DNA from 3 places in the Streptomyces sp. NPDC002566 genome. Region 3 is predicted to be linked to each of the others. Evidence: riboswitches for the same ligand, from Rfam matches in the RefSeq annotation. Region 3 holds a riboswitch; each other region holds the start of a gene.

Region 1 (6,757 bases), 170 kb from region 3:
GGGATGGTCCTGGGCGAGCAGCGAGTCGAGCGCGTGCGCCAGCCGGTCGGTGCGCTCGCGGGTGGCGATCACGACGGTGGTGAACGGCACGGGAGGCGTGGGGGCGGTGGTGGACGGTGCGGGAGGCGCGGTCGGCGCCGGCCGTGGGCCCACCTGCTCCCGGGCCTGCGCGGCGAGAACGGTCCTGGGGTCGGCGCCCTCCGGGACCCGTCCGAGCAGAGTGCCGACCGGCCGGCCACCCCTCCTCACCAGGAGGAACACCTCGCCGTGCGTGACGGGCGGACTGCCGGGCCCGGGCCTCAACGACACCTCCCCACCGGCGTCCCGACCGACACCGACGTCCCCATCGGCACCAGCGTCCCCACCCGCGTACGCGTCCCCGTCGGGCAGATCCAGTTCGGCGACCTGAACCGGACCGATGTCCAGGAACCTTCGGATCTCCCGCTGGACACGTGGCGCACGCGACACGATGTGCTCCCCTCTCCCGAACCGCAGGCTCCTCCCCGTCAACCGCCCTCACCTCCCCCGGATCCGGCCCGCGCTCCTCAGCGCCCGGTTCGCCGCCGAGGCCAGCCTCGGCCGGCTGCGGACGAAGTGGTGGGCGCGGCGGGACGGCTCCCGGCTGAGCCAGTGCAGTGCGGCGCCCGCCCACGGCCGCGTCCACGCCCCCTCGTACACGGGCAGCTCGCCCGTTCTCAGCGAGTCCTTGTACTCGGCCGCGCCGCGCCCCAGATCCAGCAGGCCGATGCCTTCGGCGGCGGCCGCCTCCGCCATCCGCAGATGCAGCACCAGACCCGGCGAGTACTTCGCGAACGCCGGGTCGTAGGCGGGGAACCAGCAGGCCAGGACGGTCGTCGACCGCAGCCCGAAGTGGGCGGCGACGGGCCGCCCGCCGGCATAGAGGACGGACAGCGCGCCGGAGCAGTCAGGGGCGCGCGTCTCGGTCGCGAGCCGGTGCACGAGCCGGGTGATCCACTGCTGGGCGAACCGGTCCCGGCGCCCGGTGCGCCGGTACTGGGCGGACTTCCACGCCATGAGCGTGCGCAGCGCGGCGGGATCCCGCTCGTCGAACACGAACCGCAGCGGTCCGGCCTGCCGGCCGAGCCTGCGCTCCTTGGCGAGCGTCGTCCTCAGGAACTTCGGCGACTGTGCGCGCAGGACGGACTCGTAGGTCTCGTACCCCTTCTCCACGTCGATGACGTAGGAGGCGTACTCGGCCGCCGCGTACCGCGTGAACAGGCCCTGCTCCGCCTCCAGGTTGTCGAAGGCGAAGCTCGACAGGGAGCAGGCGCGCATCAGTTCGGCCGCGTCCAGCCGGAGCCCCGGGCTCAGTACGGCCCCCTGCGCGTCGCAGACGCCGTACGCGAGGGCCTGCCCCCGTCCCAGCGGGCCCCGCTCGTGGGGCAGGAAGCCGACCGGTTCGCGCCCCTCGTACACCACCGCCACACGCGTGCGCGGGCGCACGCGCCCCACTGCGTCGGCGAACTCGGGTTCCATGAAGGGGTTGCGTGGAGCGGTCGACGCCGCGCGCAGCGCGCGCCACCGCTCCCGTTCCCCCTCGCCGAGATCCTCCGGCTCCAGCACACGGATACGTCCACTGTTCAACCTGACCCCCCGATCAAGTCCCCCCGGACACTGTGGACGGTACCCCTCCAGACGGTGCGAGCGGTAGGTAGCGGACCATGTTGTTGCCAACCGGTGCAGAACCGCCCTTTCCCTCCCTGCGGAACGGTTGAATCGGCGGTGAGTTGAGGGTGTCCGGGATCCGTATTCTCTGGTCATGGCCGCACCTCACGCATATGCCGCGCGCTCCGCGTACACCCTCATCGCCACCGACCTGGACGGAACGCTGCTCCGCGACGACGACACGTTCTCCGACCGGTCGCTCGACGCGCTCGCACGGGTCGCGGCCGCCGGCGCCCGTCACCTCGTGGTGACCGGCCGCCCGGCACCACGGGTGCGGCCGCTGCTGAGGATCCTGCGGAGCAGGGGGCTCGCGGTGTGCGGACAGGGCGCGCAGGTGTACGACATCGCGGCGGACCGCCTGCTGTGGTCGGTCACCCTGGACCGGGAGCTGGCCGAGGTGGCCCTGGGCAAGATCGAGGCCGAGGTCGGCCAGGTGTACGCGGCGGTCGACCAGAACGGCGTCGACGGGCTGACCCTCATCGAGCCGGGCTACCGGATGCCGCACCCGACCCTGCCGGCCCTGCGGGTCGACTCGCGCGAGGACCTGTGGTGCGAGCCGATCAGCAAGGTGCTGCTGCGCCATCCCACCCTGTCCGACGACGAGTTGGCGGCGACGGCCCGCTCGGTGGTGGGTTCGCTCGCCACCGTCACCATGTCGGGGCCGGGCACGGTGGAACTCCAGCCGTCCGGCGTCACCAAGGCGACGGGACTCGCCCTGGCCGCCGAGCACCTCGGTCTGCGGCCTCAGGACACGCTCGCCTTCGGCGACATGCCCAACGACATCCCCATGTTCGACTGGGCGGCGCGCGGCGTGGCGATGGCGAACGCCCACCCCGAGCTCAAGGCGGTGGCCGACGAGGTGACGGCGTCGAACGAGGACGACGGCGTGGCCGTCGTCCTCGAACGACTCTTCCCCTAGACGCACGGACCCTGCGGGGCTACGGGTCCTACGGGGCTACGGGTCCTACGTGTCTACGGGTCCTACGTGTCTACGGAGCCCCGGGTACTGCGGGTCTCCGGGTCCTACGGGTACGTCTAGTACGCGCCGAAGACGTTGTCGATGGAGCCGTACCGGGCCGCCGCGTAGTTGCAGGCGGCGGTGATGTTGGCGACCGGGTCGTAGGGGTCGTACGCGGTGCCGGCGACGTGGTACGCGGCGAAGGTCGGGTCGATGACCTGGAGCAGCCCCTTGGACGGGGTGCCCTTCGCCGCGTTGGAGTCCCACAGGTTGATGGCGTTCGGGTTGCCCGAGGACTCGCGGATGATGTTGCGGTAGATGCCGTGGTAGGTGCCCGGGATCTTCTTCTCGGCCATGATGGCGAGCGACTGGCGGATCCACCCGTCCAGGTTGTTGGGGTAGCCGGCGAGCGTGGTCTCGGGGGCGGCGGTGGTGGCGGCCGAGGCGGTGCTCGCTCCGGCGACGGGGAGGGCGAGCGCGGCGACGCCGGCGCAGGCGACGGCGATGGCGCGGATGAAGCGGCGGCGGTGCTGAGCGGCAGCGGACATGGGGACGTTCCTCTCCGGCGCCTGCGGGGTGAGCTGTCGGGTTCGGGCGAGAGCTGCCCGGTCGGCGCCGTGGGGCACGGCGACACGACTTCACCCCGAGCCGGCCCGGCACGTGCGTGACGTACTCCGGTCCGGCGTTCTGCCTGAGTCCCCCGCTCCTGCCGTGCGCGAGTGGTTCGTCGATGGAAGTCGCCGGACGGCGGCAGGATGAGGCGTCTGTCCGGCTGGCCGGGAACGTATGCGAGAGCACATGTCCGAAACAAGTGTCGGAATCACGGAAAACCCCTATTGACCTTGGTCTGGTGTTTATGGGGCGCTTGATCCTTTGCATTCGGCAAGCGTCAACTCGCGTGACGCGGTGGGGGATCCAGGGGCTGGCGGATTCCCGCGCCTCCGGCGGTGAAGTGAGCCAACTCACCCGCGATGACAAGACCGACTAAATCGGACATCGGGTTCCAAGTCGCTTTTAAAAGGGCGTGAGCGGAATCCGATGGAATTAACGGAGCGGAATGTCTGATTTAGTGCCCAGGTTCCGATTTATTTGGCGGGCGTCGTGAGATTCGGCACATCGGGGGTCGTCGTCGGTCGGCGGGGTGGAGGGGAGTTTCCGGGGTACCGGCGCTTCGCGGGCCGGACGCGGCACCTCCCGGTCGGGCGACGTGGGGCCGGGGGACGTGGGGGCTTATCGGTGATCGAAACATGACCGGATACGCTGACTTGAGTGAGGTCGGCGACCTATCGACAAACCGTGTGAGCGCCAGCGGACACCAGCAGACAGGAGACCCCTCGTGACCGTCGTCGGGCCGTTTGGGCTGAGCGTGCGGGACCAGGCTCTGGAAGCCGATGTCCAGGCCGGATTGGCGGCTGTCGAGGAAGGCCTGTTCGAGGCCACCAAGAGTGCGGTCCCCTTCATCACCGAGGCCGCGCAGCATCTGGTGAAGGCGGGCGGGAAGCGGTTCCGGCCCCTGCTGGTGATGCTGTCGGCGCAGTTCGGGGACCGGCACGCGCCGGGCATCGTGCCGTCCGCCGTGGTCGTCGAGCTGACCCACCTGGCCACGCTGTACCACGACGACGTGATGGACGAGGCCGAGGTGCGGCGCGGGGTGTCCAGCGCGAACACGCGGTGGGGCAACTCGGTCGCGGTGCTCACCGGCGACTTCCTCTTCGCCCGCGCCTCCCACATCCTCGCCGACCTCGGGCCCGAGGCGGTCCGGGTGCAGGCGGAGGCGTTCGAACGGCTGGTCACCGGCCAGATCCTGGAGACGGCCGGTCCGACGGACGGCCGGGACCCGGTCGAGCACTACCTCGACGTGCTGGGCGGCAAGACCGGCTCCCTGGTCGCGGTGGCGTGCCGCTTCGGCGCGATGATGTCCGGCGCCGACGAGACGGTCGTCGACGTGCTCACCCAGTACGGGGAGCGGCTCGGGGTCGCCTTCCAGCTCGCGGACGACGTCCTGGACATCGCCTCGGACTCGCACGAGTCGGGCAAGACGCCCGGGACGGACCTGCGGGAGGGCATCCCCACGCTGCCGGTGCTGCGGCTGCGGGAGCGCGCGGAGCGGCTGTCGCTGCCGGAGGACATCGCGCTCTGCGAACTGCTCGACTCCGACCTCAGCGACGACGCGCGGCACGCGGAGGCGCTGGCCGCCCTCCGGGCCCACCCGGCGCTGGAGCAGGCCCGCGCGGACACCGTGCGGTACGCCAAGGAGGCGCGGGCCGCGCTGGCGCCGCTGCGGGAGTGCGAGGCGAAGCGGGCGCTGCTGGAGCTGTGCGACGCGGTGGTGCACCGGGCGGGGTGACGCCCCGCCACTCGAGGGCACGCGCCTCCACCCCCTGAGCGACCCCCCTGGGAATCCCTTCACCCCTGAGCGCCCCCCTGGGAATCCCTTCGCCCCTGAGCGGCCCCCTGGGAATCCCTTCACCCCGTCAGATCCCCCTCCGCCCCCTACGGGTACCCCCACCCGCTCAACCCCCGTGTCATACCGCAGGCGTACGCGTAGTTGCGCCCTCGGGTTGACGTATCGAGGCGGGTTGTTTGGTCATATGGAAACCACGGAAATCACCACCGCTCACCGATTCGGGTGAGAATGGCGGCTTGTGGTGGGGACCGTCGCACCCGAGATGACCAGCCGCCGCCGACGACGGAGGTAAGGCACACATGGCACCGTTCGCATCCGACGACCGCACGCACGCCGGGGAGGCCGACGACCTGCCCGTCGGACGACGCAAGGCCGTGCGGTACGTCGTCCCGGTCACCGTGGTGGGCGTCGCGGCGGCGACGATCGGGCTCGTCCCGGCGCTCGCCGACTCGGGCGACCCCGACCTGCCGAAGATCACCGCCCAGCAGCTCATCCAGAAGATCGCCGCCTCGGACGTCCAGCAGCTGTCCGGCACCGTGAAGATCACCACCGACCTCGGCCTGCCCGACCTGGGCGGACTGGAGAGCGGGCTGCTCTCGGGCGCCGCGGGCAAGAAGGGTGACGAGTCGTCCGCCGACCCGTCCGCCAAGCTCACCGAACTCGCCGCCGGCACGCACACCCTGAGGGTCGCCGCCGACGGCCCCGACCGGCAGAAGCTGTCGCTGCTGGAGAACGCCGCCGAGTACAGCGTCATCCACAACGGCAAGGACGTGTGGGGGTACGACAGCGCCTCCAACCAGGTCTACCACTCCACCGCCGAGGAGGGCCGCGACGGTCACGAGGCGGCTCCCGCCACGCCCAAGGACTTCGCCGACGAGGCCCTGAAGGCCGTCGACGACACCACCTCCGTGACCGTGGACGGCACCGTGCGGGTCGCCGGCCGGGACGCCTACAAGCTGCTCGTGAAGCCGAAGCAGTCCGGCTCGACCGTCGGCGCGATCAGCGTGGCCGTGGACGCGAAGACGGGGCTGCCGCTGAAGTTCACGCTCACCCCCGCCGCGGGCGGCGCCGCCGTCGTGGACGTCGGCTTCACCCAGGTGACGTTCGCCAAGCCCGCTCCCTCCACCTTCGACTTCACCCCGCCGAAGGGCGCGAAGGTCAGCGAGGGCGACGAGGACGGCCCGGCCGGACTCGAGGACAAGGCTCCCGGGCAGCCGGGCAAGGCCCCCGGGCACGAGGGCGGGAGGCCCGGCCTGCCGGGCAAGGCTCCCGAAGAGGGGCTCGGCCGGGACCTCGACGGCCTGAACGTCCTCGGCGAGGGCTGGACCTCGATCGCCACCTTCGACACCGGCGGCGAGGGCGTGCCCTCCGGCAAGACCCCGGAGGCGGGCGCCTTCGGCGGCTTCCTGGACTCCTTCGGCGACAAGGTCACCGGAAAGTTCGGCTCCGGCACCGTCTTCTCCACCCGGCTGATCAACGCCCTCGTCACGGACGACGGCAAGGTCTACGTCGGGGCCGTCACCAAGGACGCCCTCGTCAAGGCGGCGGACGCCGGACGGTGAGAAGCCGGCGGTGAGAAGCCGTGCGGTGAGCAGCCGGCCGTGAGAACGGCCTGAGTACGCTGACGTGAACCGACGATCGGGGGAGCCGATGGACGAGGTCGCGGACGGCACGGCGGCGCAGGCGACGCCCGCGACCGGTCGCCT
Region 2 (6,757 bases), on a different contig from region 3:
TCCAGGTCATGGACCGCATCCGCGCCGAGTGCCCGTGGGCCTCCCGCCAGACCCACAAGGGCCTGGCCAAGTACGGCATCGAGGAGGCGTACGAACTCGTCGAGGCCATCGAGGACGGCGACCGGGACGAGCTGCGCGAGGAACTGGGCGACGTCCTTCTCCAGGTCGTCTTCCACGCGCGGATAGCCGAGGAGGACGAGGAGGAGCCCTTCTCCGTGGACGACGTGGCGGCCACGATCGTCGCCAAGCTCATCCACCGCCACCCCCATGTCTTCGGCGACGCCACGGCGGCGACCCCGGAGGAGGTCAAGGCGCACTGGATGCGCACGAAGGCGGTCGAGAAGCGGCGAGAGTCGGTGACGGACGGCGTCCCCCTCCATCAGCCGGCCCTGGCCCTCGCGGCCAAACTGGCGTCCCGGGTGCGCTCGGCCGGCCTGGAGGTCCCCCTGCCCGCCACCGGGGGCATCGGCTACGAACTGCTGGCCCTGGCCGCCCGGGCAGAAGCAGAGGGCACCGACCCGGAAGCCTCCCTACGAGCGGCCGCCCGCACCTACCGGGAGGCCATCCGCACGACAGAGGGCTTGCGGGACTGACGGAGGGGGCGGCTCCCCCGGGGCCGGTCGGCCCGCTCGTCGACCTCGTGTCGCGGTCGTGCGCCGTGCCGATACCGTCGTGAGGTGAGCAGCCAGACCGATTCGTTCGTTTCCGGGCCCGGGCCCGTTCCGGAGCTTTTCAGCTGGGAGTTCGCCAGCGACCCCTACCCCGCCTACGCCTGGTTGCGGGAGCACGCGCCGGTGCGGCGGACCCGGCTGCCCAGCGGGGTGGAGGCGTGGCTGGTCACCCGGTACGCCGACGCCAAGCAGGCCCTCGCCGACCAGCGGCTCTCCAAGAACCCCGCGCACCACGCCGAGCCCGCCCACGCCAAGGGCAAGACCGGCATCCCCGGTGAGCGCAAGGCCGAGTTGATGACGCACCTGCTGAACATCGACCCGCCGGACCACACCCGGCTGCGGCGTCTCGTCAGCAAGGCGTTCACCCCCCGCCGGGTCGCGGAGTTCGCGCCCCGCGTCCAGGAGCTCACCGACGACCTCATCGACCGGTTCGCGGCGCGGGGGAGCGCCGACCTCATCCACGACTTCGCCTTCCCGCTGCCCATCTACGCCATCTGCGACCTGCTGGGCGTCCCCCGCGAGGACCAGGACGACTTCCGGGACTGGGCGGGGATGATGATCCGGCACGGCGGGGGGCCGCGCGGCGGAGTCGCGCGGTCGGTGAAGAAGATGCGCGGCTATCTCGCCGAGCTCATCCACCGCAAACGCGAGGCCCTCACACCGGAACCCGTCCCCGGCGAGGACCTCATCTCCGGTCTCATCCGCGCCTCCGACCACGGCGAGCACCTCACCGAGAACGAGGCCGCCGCCATGGCGTTCATCCTCCTGTTCGCCGGGTTCGAGACCACCGTGAACCTGATCGGGAACGGCACCTACGCCCTGCTCACCCACCCCGGTCAGCGCCACCGCCTGCAGGACTCCCTCGCCGCGGGCGACCGCGCCCTGCTGGAGAACGGCGTGGAGGAACTCCTGCGCTACGACGGCCCGGTGGAGCTCGCCACCTGGCGGTTCGCCACCCGCCCGCTCAGCATCGGCGGCCAGGACATCGCCGCCGGCGATCCCGTCCTCGTCGTCCTCGCCGCGGCCGACCGCGATCCGGAACGCTTCACCGAACCCGACACCCTCGACCTGAGCCGCCGTGACAACCAGCACCTCGGCTACGGCCACGGCATCCACTACTGCCTCGGCGCGCCCCTCGCACGGCTGGAGGGGCAGACCGCGCTGGCGACCCTCCTCACCCGTCTCCCCGACCTCCGACTGGCCGTGGAACCCGAGGAGTTGAGGTGGCGCGGCGGCCTCATCATGCGCGGACTGCGCACCCTCCCCGTGGAGTTCACCCCGGTCGAACGGTGACTCCGCGAAGACCTCGCGCCGGCTCCCAAACCTGATGGCGTGTGACCGGATTGCGAAACGAAGGTGACCGATTCTCAACTCTGTGATCTTCACGTGATCTACGCGGCATTAACTTGTGACAAGCGATCGTCTGCCGATACGTTCACTCGTCAACGCGGCGACCCTCTTTCGCTCGCCGCGAGGGCACTGCTGTCTCGAGAAAGGCGTTCGCATGCTCACCGGGAACGGTCGTCACCGTCGCCCCCGCCAGGCCCCGGCCCTCATCGTCGCGGCCGGTGTGACCGGCTCCGCCATCGCCATCCCCCTGCTCGGCGCCTCGGCGGCGAGCGCGGCCGACGGCACCGTGTGGGACCGGGTGGCGGAGTGCGAGAGCGGCGGCTCCTGGAGCGCGAACCAGGGCGGCGGCGAGTACGGCGGTCTGTCGCTCAGTCAGGAGGACTGGGACAAGTACGGCGGGAGCGACTACGCCTCGCGTCCCGACCTGGCCAGCCGCAACCAGCAGATCGCCGTCGCCCAGAAGGTCCTCGCCGGCGAGGGTGTGGGCGCGTGGGGCACCTGCGGCCTGACCTCCGGGCTCACCGCCGACGCGGCCACGGGCGACGTGGACACCGGCCTCGCGGACGACTCGTCCGACTCCTCGATCACCTCCGGCCTGGCCGACCTCTCCAGAGGCTCCGGTTCCTCGGGCTCCTCCCAGGAGTCCGGCAGCGGCTCCGCCGGATCGGAGAAGAGTGCGGGTGATTCGCAGTCTTCGCCCTCCGTGTCACCTTCGTCTCCTTCCTCCCCTTCGTCCAGTTCATCCGAATCGCCCTCCCCTGCGGGTGACGGCTCGTCGAAGCCGGGCAGCGCGGCCGGCTCCGGTGGGGCACAGGCGGGTGACAGCTCGCCCACCGAGTCCCCGAAACTGGACGAGTCGGACAAGTCCGGTCAGGATGCCGGTTCCTGGAGCCTCGTCGACACCGGCTCCCTCACCGCGGGCTCCGCCGACGCCGAGGCGCCCGGCGCCGACGCCCTCGGCTCCGGACGCCACCGCGGCTCCACCGCGGAGGAGAGTGCCGGCGACACCACCCCCTCCTCCGGCCGCCACGCCGCCAATCCCCTCGGCGCCGCGGGCACCTACACCGTCCGCGACGGCGACTCCCTGGACTCCATCGCCGACTCCCTTGGCGTCGACGGCGGATGGCGCGCCCTCTACGACGCCAACCGGGACTCCATCGGCGCCGACCCGGCCGACATCGCACCCGGTCAGACCCTGGTCACCGTGGTCGGCTGACCCGGCGGAGGAGTGGATCAAGAGGGCCGAAAACCCCCCGAAACGGGGGGAGTTCACGTCACATTTCGCTCATAAATGTCCGTTTCGGTGAAAGTGTGGGATGAGTCTCAGAGGCCCCTCTCGTCTTTGATATTCCGTCGGTTCCGTGCCTACGGTCGTGACCGCTCGGCAACCCGAGCCCCGGCTGCCGCTACGCCGAATCCTGCCGACGGCCGCCCGGGAACAGTCGTCGCATCATGCGCCGCGGGCAGGAGCGGGGGACCCAAGGTAAGCGCCGGGCCCAGCGGTTCAGCTGGATCCGGCTAGGGGTGAAGCCACGCCTCCGACGGAGGAGTGGCCGGGCAACCCAACCGGCCCGAACCCGACAGCTCACCTCGTAGGCGTCGGTGAGGGGATCCACCATGCTGTTTTCCGCCAAGGGCAAGCACCGTCGTCCCGCCAAGGCCACCCGTGCCGCCGCGCTGGCCGGTGTCACCGGCGTCGCCATCGCCGCCCCGCTGATGGCCGCGGGCAACGCCTCCGCCGCCACCTCCTCCGAGTGGGACGCCGTCGCCCAGTGCGAGTCGGGCGGCAACTGGTCCATCAACACCGGCAACGGCTACTACGGCGGGCTGCAGTTCTCCGCCTCCACCTGGTCCGCGTACGGCGGCACGCAGTACGCCTCCACCGCCGACAAGGCGAGCAAGTCGCAGCAGATCCAGGTCGCCGAGAAGGTCCTGTCGAGCCAGGGCAAGGGCGCATGGCCGGTCTGCGGCAAGGGCCTGTCCGGCGCCGCGTACACCGGCGGCTCCTCCGGCAGCGGCTCCGGTTCCGGCTCCTCCGGCAGCGGTTCCGGCTCCTCGGACTCGGGCAGCCGCTCCACCGAGAAGCAGAGCGCCTCCCGCTCGACCGAGCGTCCGGCCGTCAAGAGCCAGAAGACGGTCACCACGCCGACCGGCGAGAAGGTCAAGAAGGGCGACGGCGAGTACAAGGTCGTCGAGGGCGACACCCTGAGCACCATCGCCACCAAGCAGAAGGTCGCCGGCGGCTGGGCCAAGCTCTTCGAGCTGAACAAGGACATCGTCGAGGACGCCAACCTCATCTACCCGGGCCAGCAGCTTCACCTGAAGTGACGCCCGGCTCCGGCCGAAGCCGCAGCGTCCTCACGAGCGAGGCCCGCACACCCGGGGCCTCGTGAGGGCCGCCCCCGTCCCCACAGGCTCCCCGCCCCGGTGCGTTCTCCCCCGTACGCACCGGGGCGGGGTTCGTTCTTCCCGCCGCCGGGCGTTCTCCCGGTGTTCGCCCGCCTTCCTCGCCACCCCTCTTTGTTCCGGCCGGGAACAATGTGTACCGTCTGTCTGTCCACGGGACGGTCGGTCGGCTGCCGACGGCCCCGGGGCGGTTAGGCTCTAGTCGAACCAGCGTCACATCCCATGAAGGAGATGCTCGTGCCGTCCATCGACGTCGTCGTAGCCCGGGAAATCCTGGACTCCCGAGGCAACCCCACGGTCGAGGTCGAGGTCGGCCTCGACGACGGCAGCACGGGTCGTGCCGCCGTCCCCTCCGGCGCTTCCACCGGCGCCTTCGAGGCCGTCGAACTCCGCGACGGTGACCCCGACCGCTACCTCGGCAAGGGTGTCGAGAAGGCCGTCCTCGCCGTCATCGAGCAGATCGGCCCCGAGCTCGTCGGCTACGACGCCACCGAGCAGCGCCTGATCGACCAGGCCATGTTCGACCTGGACGCCACCGACAACAAGGGCTCCCTCGGCGCCAACGCCATCCTCGGCGTCTCCCTCGCCGTCGCCCACGCCGCCTCCGAGGCCAGCGACCTGCCGCTGTTCCGCTACCTGGGCGGCCCCAACGCGCACCTGCTGCCGGTGCCGATGATGAACATCCTGAACGGCGGCTCGCACGCCGACACCAACGTGGACATCCAGGAGTTCATGATCGCCCCGATCGGCGCGGAGTCCTTCTCCGAGGCCCTGCGCTGGGGCGCCGAGGTCTACCACACCCTCAAGAAGGTGCTGAAGCGCAAGGGCCTGAGCACCGGCCTCGGCGACGAGGGCGGCTTCGCCCCGAACCTGGACTCCAACCGTGCCGCCCTCGACCTCATCCTCGAGGCCGTCAAGGAGGCCGGCTACACCCCCGGCGAGCAGATCGCCCTGGCGCTCGACGTCGCCGCCTCCGAGTTCTACAAGGACGGCGTCTACGTCTTCGAGGGCAAGGAGCGCTCCGCCGCCGAGATGACCGACTACTACGCCGAGCTCGTCGAGGCGTACCCGCTGGTCTCCATCGAGGACCCGCTGTTCGAGGACGACTGGGAGGGCTGGAAGACCATCACCGAGCGCCTCGGCGACAAGGTCCAGCTCGTCGGCGACGACCTGTTCGTCACCAACCCCGAGCGCCTCGCCCGCGGCATCGAGGAGGGCGCCGCCAACGCCCTGCTGGTCAAGGTGAACCAGATCGGCTCGCTGACCGAGACCCTCGACGCCGTCGAGCTCGCCCAGCGCAACGGCTTCAAGTGCATGATGTCCCACCGCTCCGGCGAGACCGAGGACGTCACCATCGCCGACCTCGCCGTCGCCGTGAACTGCGGTCAGATCAAGACCGGCGCCCCGGCCCGCTCGGACCGCGTCGCCAAGTACAACCAGCTGCTGCGCATCGAGGAGATCCTCGACGACGCCGCGGTGTACGCCGGCCGCAGCGCCTTCCCCCGGTTCCGCTTCACGAACTGAGACGCGGCCACGGCCTGACGTCCTCATCAGGCAGCGTCGTACGTACGTCCCCGTACCCGGTCCCGTACCGTGTGCGGGGACGTACGCGCGTGTGACGCGGGACGGAACACGTGCCACGCGGGACGAGACGGGAGGCGGGGACATGTCCGTGAGGGACCGGGACCGGTTCTCCACCACGACCAGGATCAGGCTGCTCGGCGAGCAGACGGCGGCCCGTGTCTACCGCTCGCAGACCAAACGGCAGGCCCGCCGCTCCCGCCTCACCGGCCGCGCCGCCCTGCTCGCGCTCGTCCTGTGCTCGCTCGTGGTGGCCCTCGCCTACCCGATGCGCCAGTACGTCTCCCAGCGCGCCGAGATCGCCGACCTCCAGCGCGAGCGGGAGCAGGCCCGGCAGCGGGTGGAGGAACTGCGCGACCTCAAGGCACGGTGGCAGGACGACGCCTATGCCGAGCAGCGGATCCGGGAGCGGCTGCACTACGTGATGCCGGGGGAGACGGGCTTCGTCGTCATCGACCCGGGCGCCGCCAGGAAGTCCCGTACCGACCTCGGCGCCGCCGACCGCCCCTGGTACTCGAACGTCTGGGACGGGGTCGACAAGTCCGACGCCGCCGACCAGTGAATGACCGATAGAAAGACAGTCATGGAAACGCCCCCGCCGACCACCGAGCGCACCGAGCCCACCGACGCGGACGTCGAGGCCTTCCGGCAGCAGCTCGGACGCCCGCCGCGCGGTCTGCGCGCGATCGCCCACCGCTGCCCCTGCGGGCAGCCGGACGTCGTCGAGACGGCCCCCCGTCTGCCCGACG
Region 3 (6,757 bases):
TGAACTACGACCCGTACGCGGCCCAGCACCACGCCGCCTACGACACGGGCGCCTACGACACCTCCGCCTGGTCCACGGACCAGCAGCTGTCCGCCATCCCGCAGCAGTCCCCGGCCCCCGACACCAGCGGCCAGTGGGACGCGAGCGCCTGGCAGCAGCCCGACGGAGCGAGCGGCCCGGCCGACCAGACCCAGCAGTGGGAATGGGGCACGCAGGCCTTCGACACCGGCGCCTACGACGCCACGCAGTGGAACGCCGACGGCGGCGTCCCCGCCACAGGTGCCGAGGAGTACGAGCACCAGCAGGCCACCGCCGCCTTCGAAGCCGTCGCCTACGACGAGCCGGGCGCACACGACTACGACGAGCAGGGCGCGTACGACGAGAACGGCGCGTACGACGACGCTCTCGCCTACGACGACGGCGACCCCGCCGCCACCGGCGAGCTGGCCGCCGTCCCCGACGCCCCGCTCCTCGACGACCAGGAGGAGACCGCTCCGGCCCCCGTCTCCCGGGTCGCCGCCCGCGCCGCCAACCGCTCCCGCCGCCGCTCGCCCGTGAAGCGCTCCGCGCTCCTCACCGTGGCCGTGCCCTCGGCCTGTGTGATGGGCGTCGCCGGCATCGCCGCCGCCTCCGTCGGCACGCTGACCGGCGGTGACGACACGGAGACCACGGCGTCCGCCGCCGAGGCGCAGCCGGTGAAGCCGTCCGCCGCCAACAACAAGCTGGACGCCCAGCTCCAGACGCTGAGCGCCGAGGCCGACGACTTCGGCGACCGGGTCAGCCGCACCCAGGAGCGCATCGACCTCAAGGCGCAGCAGGAGGCCGACCGCAAGAAGGCGATCGCGGAGGCGGCCCGCAAGGAGCGGCTGCGCCCCAAGTACGCCCTTCCGGTCGCCGCGCACGGGCTCAGCGCCCTGTACGGCCAGTCCGGCATCAACTGGATGTCCCAGCACACCGGCATCGACTTCCCGGTCTCCTACGGCACGACCGTGATGGCCGCGACCGACGGAACCGTGCGCACGCAGTACAACGTCGCCTACGGCAACATGCTGATCCTGACGGCGAAGGACGGCACGGAGACCTGGTACTGCCACCTCTCCAGCTACCGCGTCTCCTCCGGCACCAAGGTGAAGGCCGGCGAGCCGATCGCGTACTCCGGGAACTCCGGCAACTCGACCGGACCCCACCTGCACTTCGAGGTGCGGCCGGGCGGAGGCAGCTCGGTCGACCCGCTTCCGTGGCTGCGCAGCCACGGTCTGGACCCGACGTAGGCGCCTGTCGGCACCACCTTTCGGTGAGCCCCCGCCGTGACGGACTCCGTCGCGGCGGGGGCTTTCCGTCATGTCAGAGCTTCTCCACCGGCGCGTACCGCAGCAGCAGCCGCTTGGGCTTGACGTCGCCGAAGTCGATCGTGGCCTCGGCGTTCGCGCCTGTGCCCTTCACGGCGACGACCGTGCCGAGCCCGAACTGGTCGTGGGTGACGCGGTCGCCGACGGCCAGGGAGACGACCGGCTTCTCCGCCGTGCGCCGCGTGGCGAAGCCGGACGCGCCGGCCGCCGAGGAGCGGGAGCGGGACGACGACAGCGAGGCCGCCACCGAGGACGCCGGGCCTCCGGAGGACAGAGGCGAGGTCGCGCCGGTGCGCTTCCAGTCGACGTGCGTGGCCGGGATCTCCTCCAGGAACCGGGAGGGCGGGTTGTACGAGGGCTGCCCCCAGGCGCTGCGCATCGCGGACCGCGTGAGGTACAGCCGCTCACGCGCGCGCGTGATGCCGACGTAGGCGAGGCGGCGCTCCTCCTCCAGTTCCTTGGTCTGGCCGAGGGCGCGCATGTGCGGGAAGACGCCGTCCTCCATGCCGGTGAGGAAGACGACCGGGAACTCCAGGCCCTTGGCGGTGTGCAGGGTCATCAGTGTGATGACGCCCGAGCCGTCCTCGTCCTCGTCGGGGATCTGGTCGGAGTCGGCGACGAGCGCGACCCGCTCCAGGAAGTCGGCGAGCGAGGCGGGCGTCTCGCTCTCCCCCGACTCCTGCTCGAACTCCAGGGCCACGGCCGCGAGTTCCTGGAGGTTCTCGATGCGGGTCTCGTCCTGCGGGTCGGTGGAGGCCTGCAACTCGGCCAGGTAGCCGGTGCGCTCGAGGACCGCCTCCAGCACGGTGGCCGGCCCCGCGCCCGACTCGACGATGGTGCGCAGTTCGTCCATCAGCACGTTGAACCGCTTCACGGCGTTGGTCGACCGCGCGGCCATCCCGTAGGCCTCGTCGACGCGCTTCAGGGCCTGCGGGAAACTGATCTTCTCGCGCTGGGACAGTGCGTCGACCATGGCCTCGGCGCGCTCGCCGATGCCGCGCTTGGGCACGTTGAGGATGCGGCGCAGCGGCACCGAGTCCTCCGGGTTGGCGAGGACCCGCAGGTAGGCCAGGACGTCCCGGACCTCCTTGCGCTCGTAGAAGCGGACGCCGCCGACGACCTTGTAGGGCAGGCCGACGCGGATGAAGACCTCTTCGAAGACACGGGACTGCGCGTTGGTGCGGTAGAAGACGGCGACGTCCTTGGCCTTCGCGTCGCCCGCGTCCGTGAGGCGGTCTATCTCGTCGGCGACGAACTGCGCCTCGTCGTGCTCGGTGTCGGCGACGTAGCCGGTGATGCGCGCGCCCTCGCCCGCGTTGGTCCACAGGTTCTTGGGGCGGCGGGACTCGTTGCGCTCGATGACCGCGTTGGCGGCGGACAGGATCGTCTGGGTGGAGCGGTAGTTCTGCTCCAGCAGGATCGTCGTCGCGTCCGGGTAGTCCTCCTCGAACTGGAGGATGTTGCGGATGGTCGCGCCACGGAAGGCGTAGATCGACTGGTCGGCGTCGCCCACGACGCACAGCTCCGCCGGCGGCACGTCGTACGTGCTCGGCGGCACGTCGACAGGGTGCTCGGAGGTGCCGACCAACTCGCGGACCAGGGCGTACTGGGCGTGGTTGGTGTCCTGGTACTCGTCGACCAGGACGTGCCGGAAGCGGCGGCGGTAGTGCTCGGCGACGTCGGGGAACGCGCGCAGCAGATTCACCGTCGTCATGATCAGGTCGTCGAAGTCGAGGGCGTTCGCCTCGCGCAGCCGCGACTGGTACATCGCGTAGGCCTGGGCGAGCGTCTTCTCGAAGCCGTCGGCGGCCTGGGCGGCGAAGTCCTCCTCGTCGACCAGCTCGTTCTTCAGGTTGCTGACCTTGGCGCTGAAGGACTTCGGCGGGTAGCGCTTGGGGTCGAGGTCCAGGTCGCGGCAGACCAGGGCCATCAGACGCTTGGAGTCGGCGGCGTCGTAGATCGAGAACGACGAGGTGAAGCCGAGCCTCTTGCTCTCGCGGCGCAGGATGCGCACGCACGCGCTGTGGAACGTCATCACCCACATCGCGTTCGCGCGCGGGCCGACGAGCTGCTCGACGCGCTCCTTCATCTCGCCCGCGGCCTTGTTGGTGAAGGTGATCGCAAGGATCTGCCCGGGGTGGACATCCCGCTCGGCGAGGAGGTGGGCGATGCGGTGGGTCAGCACACGCGTCTTGCCCGAGCCCGCGCCGGCGACGATGAGCAGCGGCGAACCGGCGTGGACGACGGCGGCGCGCTGGTTGTCGTTGAGCCCCTCCAGGAGCGCGGCGGCGTCGATGACCGGACGGGGGGCGCCGTCGCGGTAGTGGGCGTCCCGGTCCGGGGGCACGTCGAACTTCCCACCGAACAGATCGTCCGGAACCGACTCCGGAGTGTGATCGTCCTCGGGCGGAGGCGGGGGCTCCTCCTCGTGGCCGCGCGGGGCCTGGAGGTCCGCCAGGAAGCTGTCGTCAAAGAGGCTGCTCATCGCTCTCCGAGTCTAGGGTGCCGCACCGACAACCCGCCGCCGTCCCGGGAACATCACCACCTGACGGGCATGGACATGCGGGATCAATCGACCCAGAACATGAAAAAGGACATCGATCCCTCCGCATCGATCACGGAACGCCAAAGACCTGACCGAGAGTCACGGAAATGTATCGGGGCATATCACCCATCAACCTTCACAGGGGCCACAGCAGTTGGCTACCGTGCCCGGCAGGCCGTACGCCCCCCACCGGCGAACCCCGCCGGACCGCGCGGCCTCCGCCGAGTCCGGCGCACGCCCTCGCGGCCGCCGGAGCCGGGGACCCACCGAGAACTCGGGGTGAATCGGCCGCCCGCCCCGCAAGGGCGCGGCCGTAGGGCAACCCTTCCGAAGCACCCGCCCGAACCCGACAGCTGACCCGGTAGGCGGAGCACGGAAGGAGTCGCCTCCCTTGGCGTCGCAGCACCGCAAGCCACGCTCCCAAGGCACGCGCGCAGCGGGCATCCGCACCCCCGCCCTCGCCACCGCCGCCCTCGCCTCCGTGGCGCTGCTCTCACAGACGGCCCAGGCCGCGCCCTCCGCCGACGGCAAGCCGAGTCTGGAGGAGGTCGAGAAGAAGGTCGGCGACCTCTACCGGCAGGCGGAGTCGGCGACCGAGAAGTACAACGCCGCCAAGGAGAGGACGGCCCGGCAACGCACGCGCGTGGACGGCCTCCTCGACGACGTCGCCCGGCGCACCGAGAAGCTCAACGAGGCGCGCGAGGAGCTGGGTTCCTTCGCCGCCGCCCAGTACCGCACCGGCGCCTCCGCGCCGGACACCGCGACCTTCCTGCTCGCGGACACCCCGCAGGACTACTTCGACCGGACGCAGCTGATGGACCGGCTGACCAGCCGCCAGAAGGAGTCGGTCGACGCCTACGTCACCGAGCAGTCGGCGACGATGAAGAAGCGGCAGGAGGCGTCCCAGAGCCTTCAGACGTTCACCGCCTCGCAGAACGACCTGAAGACCGCCAAAGCCACCGTCCAGAAGAAGCTCAGCGACGCGCGCGTGCTGCTGTCGAGGCTCACGGCACAGGAGAAGGCGCGGCTCGCCGAGATCGAGAAGCGCAAGCAGCAGGAGGCCGCGCGCAAGGCGGCGGAGCTGGCGCGGCAGCAAGCGGCCGAGCGGGCGGCGGAACGGGCGGCGGAACAGGAGAGGAGCGCCGGCTCCTCCGGCTCGGACGCGCCGTCCGCGTCCTCGTCGCCCTCTTCGTCATCCTCGTCCCCGGCCCCCGACGCCTCCTACGGCACCAAGGCGGCGAAGGCGCTCGCCTACGCCCGCGCTCAGATCGGCACGCCGTACGTCTGGGGCGCCACGGGGCCCGATTCCTACGACTGCTCCGGGTTCACCAAGGCCGCCTGGAAGGCCGCCGGGGTCTCCCTCCCGCGCACCACCTACGACCAGGTCAACGCCGGCACGACGGTCTCCGTGGCCGACGCCCGGCCCGGCGACCTGATCTTCTTCTACGACGACGTCACCCACGTGGGCCTCTACATCGGCAACGGCATGATGATCCACGCGCCCAAGCCCGGGACGTACGTGCGCGAGGAGTCGGTGTTCTACGACGGGGAGTCCGCGATCCACAGCGTGGTCAGGCCGGCCTGAGCCGGGGCACGGGGGCACGGGGGCACCGGTCGGGTGTGCCGGGCCCTGCCCTGCGCGCCGCGTCAGGTCCAGAGGACCGCGATGAAGACGTTGGCCACGGTCAGCGCGCCGACCAGCCCGAACAAGGGCTTCTCCACGCTCTCCTCGTCCCGCTTCACATAGACGAGACCGAGGATCACGACCAGCAGGGCGAGCTTCACACCGATCTTGATGTTGTTGACGGCCTGGTCGTCCGCCTGGTTGAGGCCGACCAGGACGACACCGGTGACCAGCATCGTCGCCGCGCCGTGCAGCATCGCGGGGACGAATCGGGCCGTGCCCCGGCCCATCGCCTTCATCTGGGTGAGGAAGCCGCCGAGGAGCGCGGCGATGCCGATGATGTGCAGGCCGACGAAGAGATGGATGAGTACGTCCATGGAGCCGGATGCTAGTCAGCGGTGCGGTCGCCGCCCGACACCGGCCCACCCTCGCGCACACCCGGCCCGCCCCTCGGGCGCGTGTCGCATATATGCGCCGCATAGCAGCCCGCCGTCGGAATCCGCCCCGAAAGCGCCGCATCGGTCAGTGAAGTGCGCGGAACCGACGGCTTCGGAGCGGCCCGGCGATCATGTCCGGTCACCCTTCAGTCCACTGGTGTCACTTCCGCACATCTCGTTACCGACCCGACATCACCGGGCCTAGCGTCCTCCCCCAGGTGACCGGCTCCCCACCGCCGTCCGGACCAGGGACGGCAGTCGGCCACCACCGCCGAAAGTCCGGCGGCGCGTCCGCTTCCCTGAGCGGGCCGCCGCCGGACGCGTCAGCCGCTCCCCGCGGCCGTACGTCCGTCCGCTCCCCACGGCGGGCACGGGCCCCGCCCGGCCCCACCCGACGGCCGTACCGACGAGGCGGTCGTACGAAAGGACGTGCAGTCCCACGTGGCAGCGCACCGCAAGCCGAGACAGCGCTCGCTCGGCGGCCATACGGTCCGAACGGCGGCCACCCTCGCCCTCGCCGGCGCGGCGGGCGCGACGGCTTTCGAAGGGGCCGGCGTCGCCGCCCCCGAGGCCACTCCGGCGCAGGTGAAGGCCAAGGTCGACAAGCTGTACCAGGAGGCGGAGGCCGCCACCGAGAAGTACAACGGGGCGCAGGAGAAAGCGACGGCGACCGAGCGGCGGCTGAAGGGCTTACAGGACGAGGCCGCCCGCAGGGAACTGCGGCTGAACACGGCGCGCGAGGCGCTCGGCAACATGGCGGCCGCCCAGTACCGCGGCGGCGGCCTCGATCCCGCGATGCAGC

The links. Region 3 has a riboswitch for cyclic di-AMP ahead of ACFYXA_RS19950 (NlpC/P60 family protein). Riboswitches for the same ligand answer to the same signal wherever they lie in the genome.
Region 1: another riboswitch for cyclic di-AMP. It lies ahead of ACFYXA_RS20820 (transglycosylase SLT domain-containing protein); the one in region 3 lies ahead of ACFYXA_RS19950 (NlpC/P60 family protein).
Region 2: another riboswitch for cyclic di-AMP. It lies ahead of ACFYXA_RS23760 (transglycosylase family protein); the one in region 3 lies ahead of ACFYXA_RS19950 (NlpC/P60 family protein).

The regions. Positions count from the first base shown of each region.
Region 1 covers NZ_JBIARD010000004.1:794,356-801,112, reverse strand. The annotation lists gene ACFYXA_RS20835 (glycosyltransferase) at 1-468, opposite strand, end outside; gene ACFYXA_RS20830 (GNAT family N-acetyltransferase) at 517-1,605, opposite strand; gene ACFYXA_RS20825 (HAD family hydrolase) at 1,781-2,605, shown strand; gene ACFYXA_RS20820 (transglycosylase SLT domain-containing protein) at 2,722-3,192, opposite strand; cyclic di-AMP (ydaO/yuaA leader) riboswitch at 3,196-3,339, opposite strand; gene ACFYXA_RS20815 (polyprenyl synthetase family protein) at 3,981-4,991, shown strand; gene ACFYXA_RS20810 (outer membrane lipoprotein carrier protein LolA) at 5,351-6,613, shown strand; gene ACFYXA_RS20805 (ABC transporter ATP-binding protein) at 6,702-6,757, shown strand, end outside.
Region 2 covers NZ_JBIARD010000005.1:485,540-492,296, forward strand. The annotation lists gene ACFYXA_RS23745 (nucleoside triphosphate pyrophosphohydrolase) at 1-593, shown strand, start outside; gene ACFYXA_RS23750 (cytochrome P450) at 678-1,964, shown strand; gene ACFYXA_RS23755 (transglycosylase family protein) at 2,176-3,237, shown strand; cyclic di-AMP (ydaO/yuaA leader) riboswitch at 3,467-3,635, shown strand; gene ACFYXA_RS23760 (transglycosylase family protein) at 3,639-4,349, shown strand; gene eno (phosphopyruvate hydratase) at 4,665-5,951, shown strand; gene ACFYXA_RS23770 (septum formation initiator family protein) at 6,094-6,570, shown strand; gene ACFYXA_RS23775 (DUF501 domain-containing protein) at 6,592-6,757, shown strand, end outside.
Region 3 covers NZ_JBIARD010000004.1:620,452-627,208, forward strand. The annotation lists gene ACFYXA_RS19940 (M23 family metallopeptidase) at 1-1,271, shown strand, start outside; gene pcrA (DNA helicase PcrA) at 1,345-3,834, opposite strand; cyclic di-AMP (ydaO/yuaA leader) riboswitch at 4,132-4,277, shown strand; gene ACFYXA_RS19950 (NlpC/P60 family protein) at 4,286-5,479, shown strand; gene ACFYXA_RS19955 (hypothetical protein) at 5,542-5,895, opposite strand; gene ACFYXA_RS19960 (C40 family peptidase) at 6,397-6,757, shown strand, end outside.